2 regions of the Bacillus sp. BC05(2025) genome follow, and region 1 is predicted to be linked to the other one. Evidence: a T-box and tRNA genes for the amino acid it is inferred to sense, from the RefSeq annotation. Region 1 holds a T-box; the other holds one or more tRNA genes.
The links. A T-box is a leader RNA that pairs with one kind of tRNA and senses whether it is charged. The one in region 1 lies ahead of ileS (isoleucine--tRNA ligase), so its partner is inferred to be a tRNA-Ile.
Positions count from the first base shown of each region.

Region 1 (6,785 bases):
ACATCATTATTTTAAATCTATTTTTTCTTTAACAGATCATTTGGATGAGCAAGATAAAGAGGGGATTCATGACTTAGTAAAGTTTTTAAAAGGAACGAGTGATAATCCGAATACGTGGTTATATACGGTTAAGCACTTAGATGTTGAAGTAGATAAAGAGTTTATTATATCTTGTATTGAAAAGTTAATGGAGAAGTTTCCTAACTCAGATTTTGTTAAATTACATGCTGCACAGTGTTTTATTCGCCTTGAAGAGTTAGAAAAAGCTGGGCACATGCTTGCGAGTGTTGAGAAGAAAAATAATCGTGCCTTATATCATTTAATAAACGGAAGGTATGTTTTTGAGCAGGAAAGTTATATAGAAGCAATTTCAAGTTTTCGTTCCTCGTTACAATTAGACGCGGATCAGCCGATTGCTTGGAGTTTTCTCGCTTTATCGTATATGTATATCGATCAGTCTGAAAAGGCGTTGCAGTTTTCTCAAGTAGCTTTAGAGCGTAGCCCGGAACGATTCACTTTAACGAATCACGGATTAATATTAATAGATTTAGAAAGATATGAAGAAGCGTATGAAATCTATAATGATTTGTTAAAAGAATACAAAAATGAAGCACATGTATGGTATGAGCGAGCGAGATGTGCGCATCATTTAGGGAAATTATATTTAGCAATAAAAGGGCTTAAAATAGCAATTCATTTGGATAGTAATGCACCTTATATTTATACAAAACTTGCGGAAATATACGAATCTGATTTGAAGGATGAAGAAAGTACGAAAGAAGTTTTATTAAAAGGTATTGAGAAGTGTGATGATAAGGCACCTCTATACGTAAAACTTGGTGATTACCATTTCCAAAATGATAGTCTGGAAGAAGCAGAAACATTGTATACTCGTGCTTTGGAAGAAAATCATGATGATGTTTATTCTCACTTCGGACTTACACAAGTTTATATGGCAAGAGAACAATATAAGGAAGCGAAAGAATATATTCTCAGTATTGAAAAACAAATTGAAAAGAGCCAAGATTTTCTTATGAACGCAGGAATGGTTTTATGGGATGCTGAGGTTGAACTTGGTGGAAGTGAAGAAGGATTTAAAGTAGCATTGTCTAAGTTAGAGAGTGGTATAAAGCAGAGCGAATATAATGTAGCAAGTGCGTTAGATGAATATGTGAATCGAATTAAAGGAACCGTATTTGTACAACGAGGAATAGCGTTCTTAAGAACGTTACAAAAAGAAAGAAATGACGTAAGTGAATATGACTGTTATACAGGTATTTTATATGAATCGATTGGACAGTACGGCCAGGCAATGAAAAGATATAATAAGGCGATAGAACAAAAAGAAACGGCATTACCGTATTATCGAATTGGTGAAACACTTATGGCATTAGGACAATTGACGGAAGCAAAACAAGCGTATGAAACATGTTTAGAGGTTGATGGGAATTTTGTCGGTGTACATTTACAGCTTGCGGAAATATACGAAAAAGAAGAAAACCGTTCTAAAGAACAAAGTCATATGGTTCGGGCGATGAAAGAAGAGCCGTTGCACATTAATATGGAATATTTGGCACAGCTTTCAGTAGAAATGAATCTTCAGAAAGAGTTGCTGACTGAACTAGAACAATTAGCGGACGGAGTACCTGAAATATGGCGATTAGATGCGATTGCATATGTGTATGGAGCGATGGATGAAATAGATAAAGAACAAGAACAGATTGAATATGCGCTACAATTAGATGGTGAGCATACAGAAGTTTTATATCATTATGCAAAAGTACTAGTGAAAAATAGAAATGCAAAAGCAATTGAAGTTGCGATGAAATTGATACAAAAAGATGTGAATAATGAACGTATATTTGATGTATATGTAAAAGCGATAGAACAACATAAGAAATGGTCTAACATACGAGATTTTCTTCATACATTAAAAGTGAAAAAAGCTGAAAGAAGTATGGCATTTATGTATGCAGCATCTGCGGTGACGGAAAGATGGATTGAACGTCAACAAAATGAACAGCCGAAGAAATCCATAATTACAAGAGCTTTTTATCGCATGAAAAACCGTGCGAAAGAAATTTCGATTATTACTACAATCATTGATTTATATGAAATCTCATTAAAGTTAAATCAAAAAAATAGTATGGCAGCGCAGCGATTTGCACTATTTTACGAGAATGTGGCGATGTATAAAGAGGCGATAGATGTATTGCAAACATCATTAGAAAGTAAATGGGATTACGATGTAGCGAAGCAACTTGTAAATCTTTTCATAGAGTGTGAGGAAGAAGATAGGTTACGGGATGCTTCAGAATTAACGAAGCAAATGGTTCGAGAGTTACCAGATGATTATGATACGCTTCTTTTACAAGCACAAGTATTCTTTAAAATGGGAGAAGAAAGAAAAGCAGAAAAGATTACTTTACAATTAACGGAGCAAACACCGTTTGTAAGTAGAGCGTTTCTTGCTTTAGGAGAAATATATCAAAGCCAAGAATGGTTTGAAGAGGCAATTCACGTATTAGAAAATGCTTCTATACATCATCCGAATGAAACAGCGATTCTTCTTTCTTTAGCATCTTCTTATCATGGTGCCGGCCAAACAATAAAGGCAGAGAAAATAGCAAATGAAGCATTGAAAATTGATGAGAGTGATTTGTTAGCGAGATACGATCGTGCTTGTTATTTAGCACAGTTAAACAGAAATGAAGAGGCGAGGAAAGAGCTTGAAATTGTACTTCGTGAGGATGAGTCAGGATTTTTTGCTGAACTTATCGAGAATAATGAAAATTTAGCAGTATTGCGAGAATTTGAAAAGTAATTGTATAAGAAGAGCGAAAAAGGACATAAATAAAGTGAAACTTTAATCAGTGGGGGGTTCTTCATCCCCCACTGATTATTAGCCCTCACCAATCGGACTTTTATGGGCAGCCCGACCCCCACCTAACTTCTTTGCTTTCGCTGCATTTTGAGGTGGGGTTCTTACTGCCCATTAAAGCGGGATAAAATATATTTTGAATTAGTTGACAATTTATCGCCTAATGGCATAAAATAACTTTTAACAAAGTATACAAATCTGAAGACGAGAAAGAGTAAAATAGTGTACTGTTCCCCAGAGAGCCGGTATGTTGCTGAAAGCCGGTGTGCAGACGTTATTTGAAAATCATCTCCGAGGAGCTGAGGCTGAAAGAGAGTAAGCCCGGACGGATGTCTACCGTTACAAAGAACACGTATGATAGTACGTTGCTAAGTGCTATTAGCGAAGAGCTAATAGAATTAGGGTGGTAACGCGGTTAAACCCGTCCCTACTTCGTAGGGACGGGTTTTTTGTGTGCTTTAAAATATTCAAAGGAGTGATTGTAGATGAAGAAAGTAGATGTAAAAGAGTCAGCTGTAGGGAGAGAAACACGCATTCGTAAGCAGTGGAACGAGCAAAGTATTTTCGAGCAATCAATTCAGAATCGAGAAGGCGCACAATCTTTTGTTTTTTATGAAGGACCACCAACGGCGAATGGATTACCACATGTAGGTCATGCACTTGGACGGACAATTAAAGATGTAGTAGCAAGATATAAAACGATGGCTGGTTATAAAGTGTTAAGAAAAGCGGGATGGGATACACACGGTTTACCTGTAGAACTAGGTGTGGAGAAACAACTCGGTATTTCTGGTAAACATGAAATTGAAGAGTATGGAATCGAGCCATTTATTAAGAAGTGTAAAGAGAGTGTATTCACATATGAGAAGCAGTGGCGTGAATTCACTGAAAGCATCGGTTACTGGGTAGATATGGATGATCCATACGTTACGTTAGAGAATCCATATATCGAAAGTGTATGGCATATTCTAGGGACGATTCATGAAAAAGGTTTATTGTATAAAGGACATAGAGTTTCACCATACTGCCCAAGCTGTCAAACTTCACTAAGTTCACATGAGGTTGCACAAGGGTATAAAACAGTAAAAGATTTAAGTGCAACAGTTAAGTTCAAAGTGAAAGATAGTGAAAATGAATATTTTCTAGGTTGGACAACAACACCTTGGACACTTCCAGCAAATGTTGCGCTCGCTGTACATTCAAATATGGAATACGTGAAAGCGAAACAAGAAGGTTATGTATACATTGTTGCGAAAGAACGTGTACAAGATGTATTAAAAGAAGACTATGAAGTATTATCTGTTCATAAAGGCGAAGAATTAGTAAATACATCTTATATGCCGCCATTTCCAATGAAGGAAGTTACAAATGGTTACCACGTTATCGCAGCGGATTTTGTCACGACAGATAGTGGTACAGGACTCGTTCATATCGCTCCAGCATACGGGGAGGACGATTATAGAGTCGTGCAAAGTGAAGGATTGTCATTCTTGCATGTTGTAGATGAGAAAGGCGAGTATACAGAAGCAGTTCCATTTTTGAAAGGGAAGTTTGTAAAAGATTGTGACGTGGATATCGTTCGTTATTTAGCGAAGGAATGCTTACTATACCATAAAGAAAAGTATGAACATAGCTATCCACATTGCTGGCGCTGTGATTCACCACTTCTTTATTATGCAGGAGAGAGTTGGTTAATTCGAACAACTGCAATTAAAGATACATTTTTACAAAATAATGATTCTGTTACTTGGTATCCAGATCATATGAAACATGGACGCTTCGGTAAGTTTTTAGAAAATATGGTGGACTGGAATATTAGTCGGAATAGATATTGGGGAACACCATTAAACGTATGGGAATGTGAAAGTTGTGATCATCAATTCGCACCGAAAAGCATTGCTGATTTAAGAAAGCATAGTACGAAAGAAACACCTGAAGATTTAGAATTGCATAAGCCATATGTAGATGAAGTGCAAGTATGCTGCGAAAAATGCGGAAGTGCGATGAATCGTACACCAGAAGTAATTGATGTTTGGTTTGATAGTGGTTCCATGCCATTTGCGCAATATCATTATCCATTTGAAAATAAAGAGTTATTTGAAGAACAGTTTCCAGCAGATGTAATTGCAGAAGGTATTGATCAAACACGTGGCTGGTTTTATAGTTTATTAGCAGTATCAGCACTATATACAGGAAAAGTGCCTTATAAACGAGTGTTATCACTAGGGCATGTATTAGACGAAGAAGGACAGAAAATGTCTAAAAGTAAAGGGAATGCACTAGATCCAGTTGATCTAGTAAATCAGTTTGGTGCAGATGCTTTAAGATGGGCGCTACTTGTTGACAGTGCTCCGTGGAATGCGAAACGTTTTTCTGAAAGAACAGTACTGGAAGCAAAATCTAAGTTTGTAGATACATTAGTCAATGTGTATAGCTTCTATGTTTTATATGCAAATTTAGATGAGTATAATCCAAAAGAAACGTATGATGTAAAGCGGACGAAATTGGATGAATGGGTATTATCAAGATTGCATAGTACAACGAAAAAAGTGAGAACTGCACTTGATGATTATCAATTTACGAATGCAGCTCGTGAAATCGCGACGCTTGTAGATGAAGTAAGTAACTGGTACGTAAGACGATCACGTAATCGTTTCTGGGAATCTGGTATGAATGCTGAAAAAGCAGCTGCGTATGAGACACTTCATGAAGTGCTTGTGACAATTAGTAAATTAATTGCACCGTTTACACCGTTTGTCGCTGAAGATATTCATTTAAATTTAACTGGAAATAGCGTTCATTTAGAGGATTATCCAGTTGTAAATGAATCACTACTTCAGCCGAAATTAGAAGCGGAAATGGATGCAGTTTTACAAGTTGTTGAACTGGGAAGAAGTAACCGTAATCAGCATTCTTTAAAAGTAAAACAGCCGTTAGCAGAACTTGTATTACTAGCACATAATGAAAATGATATGGATTGGGAATCTTATCGTGATATCGTCATGGATGAGTTAAATGTGAAGGCATTCCATGTTGAACTTGATGAAACAAAATATACGTCTTATCAATTAAAGCTGAACTTTAAAACGGCTGGGCCGAAGTTTGGTAAAAGTGTGAATGCAGTAAATGGTTGGTTAAAACAACTGTCACAAGAAGAAGTACAAAACTTTGTATCCACAGGAAGAGCAGTTTACGAAGCTACATCAGGAGAAGAAGTAGTGGTAACAGCTGAAGATGTAGTAGTAGAGAAAGTTGCAAAATCAGGATTCTCTAATACGACTAACGGACAATATACAGTTATGTTAGATACGAATGTAACGGAAGAATTGTTACAAGAAGGAGTAGCACGTGAATTTATTCGAGCGGTTCAAGAATATCGTAAGCAACTAAATTTACCGGTTAATTTACGAGTCGATGTTATTCTTGATACAGAGGAAGAACTAAAGCGAACATTAACGAACCATAAAGATTTATTGGAAGAAAATTTACTCGTTAAGAGATTTGAATTTGGTCATTTAACGAATGAAGACGAGGAACTATCTTTAGGTGAGACAAAAGTCCGTATTAAATTAAGCGCGGCTCAATAAAGAAAAAGGAAGTTGGAATGATTCCAACTTCCTTTTTGTATGATGGAAATTTATCTGGCTAATTTCCTCATAATCCATTCGATTGATCCCTCTAGTAAAACTGTTTCTCCACACCACGCTAATTAAAATACTGTGTAAATTTCTTTCTAAAGTATTGTTTTTATTTCACACATAAATATTGAGAAAATTTCACTCACCTTAAATGGAAAGGTAATAGAATTGTTTATAGAGAATTACTCGTAGATTCAATTTTTATCCCATTTTGTGGGGAATGATTGCCTAGTGGTAATGGGATAAGGTTGAGCTACTTTATTAGG
Region 1 covers NZ_JBWYRA010000004.1:392,625-399,409, forward strand. Annotated here, with positions in the region: gene ACZ76X_RS16225 (tetratricopeptide repeat protein) at 1-2,824, shown strand, start outside; T-box leader at 3,074-3,313, shown strand; gene ileS (isoleucine--tRNA ligase) at 3,367-6,468, shown strand.

Region 2 (6,785 bases), on a different contig from region 1:
GCTCAAGATAACTTTTCCCTACGCGGTCATTTCGATTATAATCACGAACAAGATAGTAATCTAGTCTTTCTCTCGGTAAACCTTCATCAGACGTTGACACCCCGCCAAGTACACTTCGGAACAAATCATCATAAACGTATTTTCGATCCCAATCAACATTCGTATCTACACCCGGTAATGTTGCTAGATTTTCACTAATAATCGCATATTCCTGTTCTGTAGCATCCTTCTTAATGACTTGTGGTGTCATTGCATATCCGCCGTCCATTTTGCTTTTAATCGCTAGTACTTCTAAATCTTTTGCGGATAATTGATTCACTTCTTCTTCTGTCACGCGATTTCGTTGACGCTCATCTAATTCTTTATCGTCAATTTTTTTATCTTTAAAATCTTGACGATCTTTATTCGTAATTTTTTCTTTCGCTTCCTCTTTATGAATAGCAAGCCAATAATCTTTTTTATCGCGATCTGTTAATTTATCTGTCGGTACCTCAATCAAATCTGCTAGCCTTTTCGCTGTTTCTAAGCGAGCCTCTGCAGTTGATCCTTTCATTTTTGTAAATGTAATCGTACGTACAGCTGCATTATCTACTACAGCTCGCCCATAACGGTCAAATATTTTCCCACGTGGTACAGGATTACTTATCGTCGAGTTTTCTTTCCTCTCCACTTCATTCTTATATTCCTCACCGCGAACAATTTGTACATAACCAAGCCTTACAATAACCGCGGAGAACATTAAAAACACGCAGAAAAACAGCACGTTTAACCGAAAAGGAACGTGAGTCTTTTTCTTTTGTTGTTTCTGCTTCTTGCCCATACAAACCCCCTCTACCAACAGCTATGTAATGTGAAAGGGACACCTTCATACAGGTGTCCTCACTGCTGTCTTACATCTTTTTCTATTCTAGCATAAAACAACCGAGAAGTTAACCTTCTGGTTCTGTTTGATTCTGCGTGGTCCCTTGCGTTACAACACTTGTTTTACTCGCATTTCCCTCATTATATTTGACATTTTTAACTGCAAAATAAATAAGAAAATGTCCTGCACCTAAAATACATAATAAGTACGGCAAACTTTTTTCAGGAGGGAAGAATAGTACAGCACATAAAAAACTTAAAATCGAGCAAATTCTTCCTGCATTTAACCACAATTCCCGAACAACTACATACTCAACTCGCCACTCTCTCGCATTTTTCGCTCTACCAATTACATCATATGTCATGGATCCGTACGGAACGAGTAATATGGGGTATGCAATCGCGATACACGCTGCATAAATAAGTAATTTTGTGTATGTAACGTTGAATATAACTAAAAATACGACAGCATATAAAATAATGCCTCCAAGCAAAATTGCTTTTTTCCGCCATTCCTTCTTTAACATACGAGTGACTAAATAGTAACACACAAATGATACTGCCGAATTTACTAAGCTATATTTCCCTAATGCAAGCTCGCTATCAGTTGCTAAATACACGTACACTGAAATAACAAAAATAAACGTTCCCTCTCGCAACCCTTGGAAAAAATGAGCACGTGTAATTCTTCCCCAATTTTTATCAATTTGCCGCTCTTTCAATACTTGTACAATTTCATATCGTCCTTCACATTCTCTCTTAGATACAAAAAAGCTTAAAATGACAGCAATTGCAAATAACAGTAACGAAAGAAAGAATATAACCGTATAACCACTCCACTTTTCCATACGTGAAATTGTGTATCCAGCTGCTATCGGTCCAATCATGCCAGAGAAGGATGTAAGAAGCCCAAGAAATCCGTTAAAGAAATCTCTTGTTTCTGGTTCTGTAATCTCAAATGTTAATAAGTTAAACGCGAGCCAGTAAAAACCATATCCGACTCCTAAAAGAGCCCCCATCAATAAAATATAGTGAGAAGCGCTTTTCCCCGCTACTAAAACAACGATAAAAAAAATCGCGAGCGTGCCTACACCTATTCGTAACAAGATTGAGCGATCAATACGCTTCGCTAATTTCCCACCTACAAGAAATGTGAGAGGCTGCAATACAACGCTGGCCAAATTATACAAGCCAAGATTCACATAATTTTGTGTTTGTTTCCATAAATAAATGTTAACAAACGTATTCGATAAAGAAATTGCGAGCGTGTATAAACCTCCGATAAGGAGTAATAACACTAAATCCCGATTCACTTCAACGTCACCAATTACATGTTTCCACTTCATACACAACTCTCCTTTACTTCATGTTCTAGTCTTCCAAAGACAAGCCCAATTATGTAAAAGGAAAGTACAGAAAAAAGCTAGGAGCATTCTCCTAGCTTTTTCTATCGTTATTACAATTATTTTGCTTCTTGGTAACGTTTTTCAGCAGCGTTCCAATCTACAACGTTCCAGAATGCACCGATGTAGTCTGGACGACGGTTTTGGTAATTTAAGTAGTAAGCATGCTCCCAAACATCTAAACCGATAACTGGAGTTTTACCTTCAGTTAGAGGAGAATCTTGGTTTGGTGTGCTTGTTACTTCTAACTCACCATTATTTACTACTAACCAAGCCCAACCAGAACCGAAACGAGTTGCGCCAGCTTTTGCGAATTCTTCTTTGAATGCATCGAAGCTACCGAATTTCGCTTCAATTGCAGTTGCAAGTTCGCCTACTGGTTGTCCGCCGCCGTTTGGAGATAAGATTGTCCAGAAGAATGTATGGTTAGCATGTCCGCCACCATTGTTACGTACTGCTGTACGGATTGCTTCTGGTACTTCGTTTAAGTTTGCAACTAATTCTTCTACGCTTTTGTCAGCTAATTCTGCATGACCTTCTAAAGCAGCGTTTAAGTTTGTGATGTACGTGTTATGATGTTTTGTATGATGGATGTTCATTGTTTCTTTGTCAAAGTGAGGCTCTAAAGCATCATACGCATAAGGTAAATTTGGTAATTCGTGTTTTGCCATTGTTATATTCCTCCCAGTTTATGTATTGCCACTTAAGTGACATACAACTTCATTCTACCCTAATTGCCATAGGGTGCAAACAAATAAATCACATTGTCTTGCTATCATTAAAGTAGCAAAATTCCCACTTCTTTTCAATTAAAATGCTCATATATTCCGTAAAAAAAGCTCCCTTCTACAAGGAAGCTTCCTGCTGACATAATAAACATGTGAAATGGATATGGACCCTGTAGGACTCGAACCTACGACCGGACGGTTATGAGCCGTCTGCTCTAACCAGCTGAGCTAAGGGTCCACAATTATGTATGTAACAATACATCAAATAAAGGAATTCCTATCGGATATATTCTTTAAGAAATGTAAGATAAATTTACCATATAAAAAAGAAAAGTGTCAATTGTATTTTTCTCGTTTAAAAGAAGAAAATTAATAAAAAGAAATTTAGTTATCTCCACTATATGTAAATATAATATATCTTGAGATTCCTTAGATTCCTACGTTACAATGATTTTATACATACATAAAGGAAGTGAATCTATGTCCATATTTACCCAATTAGCCAAAAGCGTATATTCGCCTAAAGATATGGCGTTATTCCGTTTTCAAAAAATCGGAAAAACAATTTTGTATATTATGCTACTTTGTCTAATCACTACTATTCCAAGAACATTCTTTTACGGTAGCTTTATCCAAGATAGTGTTACTATGGTAAATCAAGCAATTGAAAAAGATTTACCTGATTTTAAAATCGAAAATGGTGAACTAAAAGCTGATATTGAGCAACCTATTCAAAAAGAAGAGGGAGATGCCCTTTTCGTATTTGACCCAAACACAACAGATATAGAAAAATATCAGAATAAAACTGGTTTATTTATTTTAAAAGATAAAGTAGTTTCTATAGGAAATGGTCAAACACAAACATACTCCTACAATGATTTATTAGGGACATCTCTTGAGAAGAAAGATTTGCAAGATTTTATTTCTGTATTCGATAGTATTTATCCAATTTTATTAGCAGTTATTGGCGTGTTAGTATACCTATTCCAACTGTTTATTACTTTCTTAGGAATTACTTTACTTGCGTTTATCGGTTCTGCTATGAGTGGTCAACGTAAATTATCTTATAAGCAAGTATGGACGTTAACTGCTTACAGCTACACAATTCCAACAATCTTCTTTATGATTATGGATTTATTCAAAATCGTTGTACCTGGTTCAACATTCATTTATATCGCAGTTGTTTTAATTGTCCTATATTTAACAATTAAAGAAGTTCCAAAACCGAACGAAAAAAATGCCTAAATAGGCATTTTTTTTTTGGACAAGCATATATTCCTAGCAAAGGAGTGAAGAATATGAAAAGATTAGGTATATTCTTATTCGTGCTTGTTCTTGGTTATATATTTTATTACGATATAAAAATCGGCACTTTACCGATGTTAAGTTCATATAAAAAGACAAATGCGGCCGAAACGATAAAAAAAGAAAGTACAGATACGAAACAAAAGAAAGAGAACAAAGCGGAAAAAGAAACAGATGTCACTTATAAAACAATCGAAGTCAAAACAGGTGATACGGTTCTTTCCATTACAGAAGCAATTAATAAGAAGAAAATTCCTTCTATCGAAAAAGTAATTGATGATTTTAAACAATTAAATAAAAATACATCCGCTACAAAAATACAACTTGGAAAGTCTTATAAATTCCCGTTATATCAATAAGCAATCACTTAATCCTTGTCAATTACATAAAGGCGCTGATACAATAGTAAAAGTGAAACCGAGCACTTCGGTTTCTATAGCCCTGTATCACGTATACTTTCATTGATATAAGGGACTAAATAAGAAACTTCTTTTATAAGGAGAGCGATCTATTCGTGAATGAAATGACTCATCGTACAAAAACACGTCCAGTTAAAGTCGGTAATTTAACAATTGGCGGTAATAATGAATTAATTATACAAAGTATGACAACAACAAAAACACATGATGTTGAGGCAACAGTTGCTGAAATTAAACGTTTAGAAGAAGCTGGCTGTCAAGTCGTGCGTGTTGCTGTTCCAGACGAACGCGCAGCAAATGCTATTGCTGATATTAAAAAACAAATCAACATTCCACTTGTTGCTGATATTCATTTTGATTATCGCCTTGCTTTAAAAGCAATTGAAGGTGGCATTGATAAAGTACGTATCAATCCAGGTAACATTGGTCGTCGCCATAAAGTAGAAGCTGTTGTAAATGCAGCAAAAGAACGCGGTATTCCAATCCGTATCGGTGTAAACGCAGGTTCATTAGAGCGTCACATTTTAGAAAAGTACGGATACCCAACTGCAGATGGTATGGTTGAGAGCGCCCTACATCACATTAAAATTTTAGAGGACTTAGATTTCCATGATATTATCGTATCTATGAAAGCCTCTGATGTTAACTTAGCAATTGAAGCATACGAAAAAGCTGCACGTGCTTTTGATTACCCATTACATTTAGGTATTACAGAATCTGGAACGTTATTTGCTGGAACTGTAAAAAGTGCCGCTGGTCTTGGAGCAATCTTAAGTAAAGGCATCGGAAATACACTACGTATTTCATTAAGTGCTGATCCAGTTGAAGAAGTAAAAGTTGCGCGTGAACTATTAAAGTCATTCGGCCTTGCATCTAATGCAGCAACACTTATTTCTTGTCCAACTTGCGGTCGTATTGAAATTGATTTAATTAGTATCGCTAATGAAGTGGAAGAATATATCTCTACACTACAAGTACCAATTAAAGTTGCAGTACTTGGCTGCGCTGTAAATGGTCCTGGTGAAGCTCGTGAAGCTGATATCGGCATTGCCGGCGCACGTGGAGAAGGACTATTATTCCGTAAAGGGCAAGTCGTTCGTAAAGTACCAGAAGAAATAATGGTAGAAGAACTGAAAAAAGAAATCGACGTAATTGCTGCTGAAATGGCTGCTGAACGAGAAAAAGAAAAAGAAACACAAGAACAATAAAAAGAAGGTTGCCACAATATTTGTGAGCAACCTTCTTTTCTACGTAAAAAAGCTCGTCAGTTACATAACTGACGAGCTTTTACTTTGCACATTTTGGACAACGGCCGTATATTTCAAACTTATGACCAGTTACTTCATAACCGTTAAAATCTTTATTCATAAAATCCATCGGGCAAGAAGTAATCTCTTTCGTCCCTCCGCAATCTAAACAAATAAAATGATGATGATGTTCCATAATAGAACATGTAAAACGAAAATGTTTTTCACCGTTTAATTCCGTCTGTTCTAAAACACCGATTTCAGCAAACACCGTTAAGTTACGATAAATCGTGTCAAAGCTAAGACCTGGATAATCATCCTTCATATGCTCTAAAACGTCTTTCGCCGTTAAATAACGATTGTGAGCTGCAAATAACCTAAGCATCTCTTCTCTTTTCCCAGTATGTTTGTATCCTTTATCTTTCATTAGGCGTAAAGCTTCTGTTAGATTCATATCTATCCCTACTTTATGCAGTTTTTTTCTTTTTCCATAAAATCGCACCAATTAAAATAAGAACCGCTATCATAACAATTGTACCACCTGGTGCTAAATCAAGTTGATACGAAGCAAACATTCCACCAATTACTGCAATTTCACCAAATAAAATGGAGAAGAAAATTGTTTGTTTAAATCCATTCGCAATACGAATACTTGCTGCAACTGGTAACGTCATTAATGATGATACGAGAAGAACCCCTACTACACGCATTGATACCGCAATGACAAGCGCAACCAATATAATGAAAATAAAGTGAATCCACTTTGCACTCAAACCAGTTGATACAGCGTACTCCTCATCAAACGATAGTAAAAATAACTCT
Region 2 covers NZ_JBWYRA010000003.1:134,584-141,368, reverse strand. Annotated here, with positions in the region: gene ACZ76X_RS11380 (peptidoglycan D,D-transpeptidase FtsI family protein) at 1-820, opposite strand, end outside; gene ACZ76X_RS11375 (MFS transporter) at 930-2,207, opposite strand; gene sodA (superoxide dismutase [Mn]) at 2,324-2,935, opposite strand; tRNA gene ACZ76X_RS11365 (tRNA-Ile) at 3,157-3,230, opposite strand; gene ACZ76X_RS11360 (DUF1189 domain-containing protein) at 3,473-4,237, shown strand; gene ACZ76X_RS11355 (hypothetical protein) at 4,291-4,656, shown strand; gene ispG (flavodoxin-dependent (E)-4-hydroxy-3-methylbut-2-enyl-diphosphate synthase) at 4,821-5,924, shown strand; gene ACZ76X_RS11345 (Fur family transcriptional regulator) at 6,004-6,417, opposite strand; gene ACZ76X_RS11340 (metal ABC transporter permease) at 6,431-6,785, opposite strand, start outside.
Region 2: it has a tRNA-Ile gene. The T-box ahead of ileS (isoleucine--tRNA ligase) is inferred to sense a tRNA for this amino acid. The anticodon was not compared.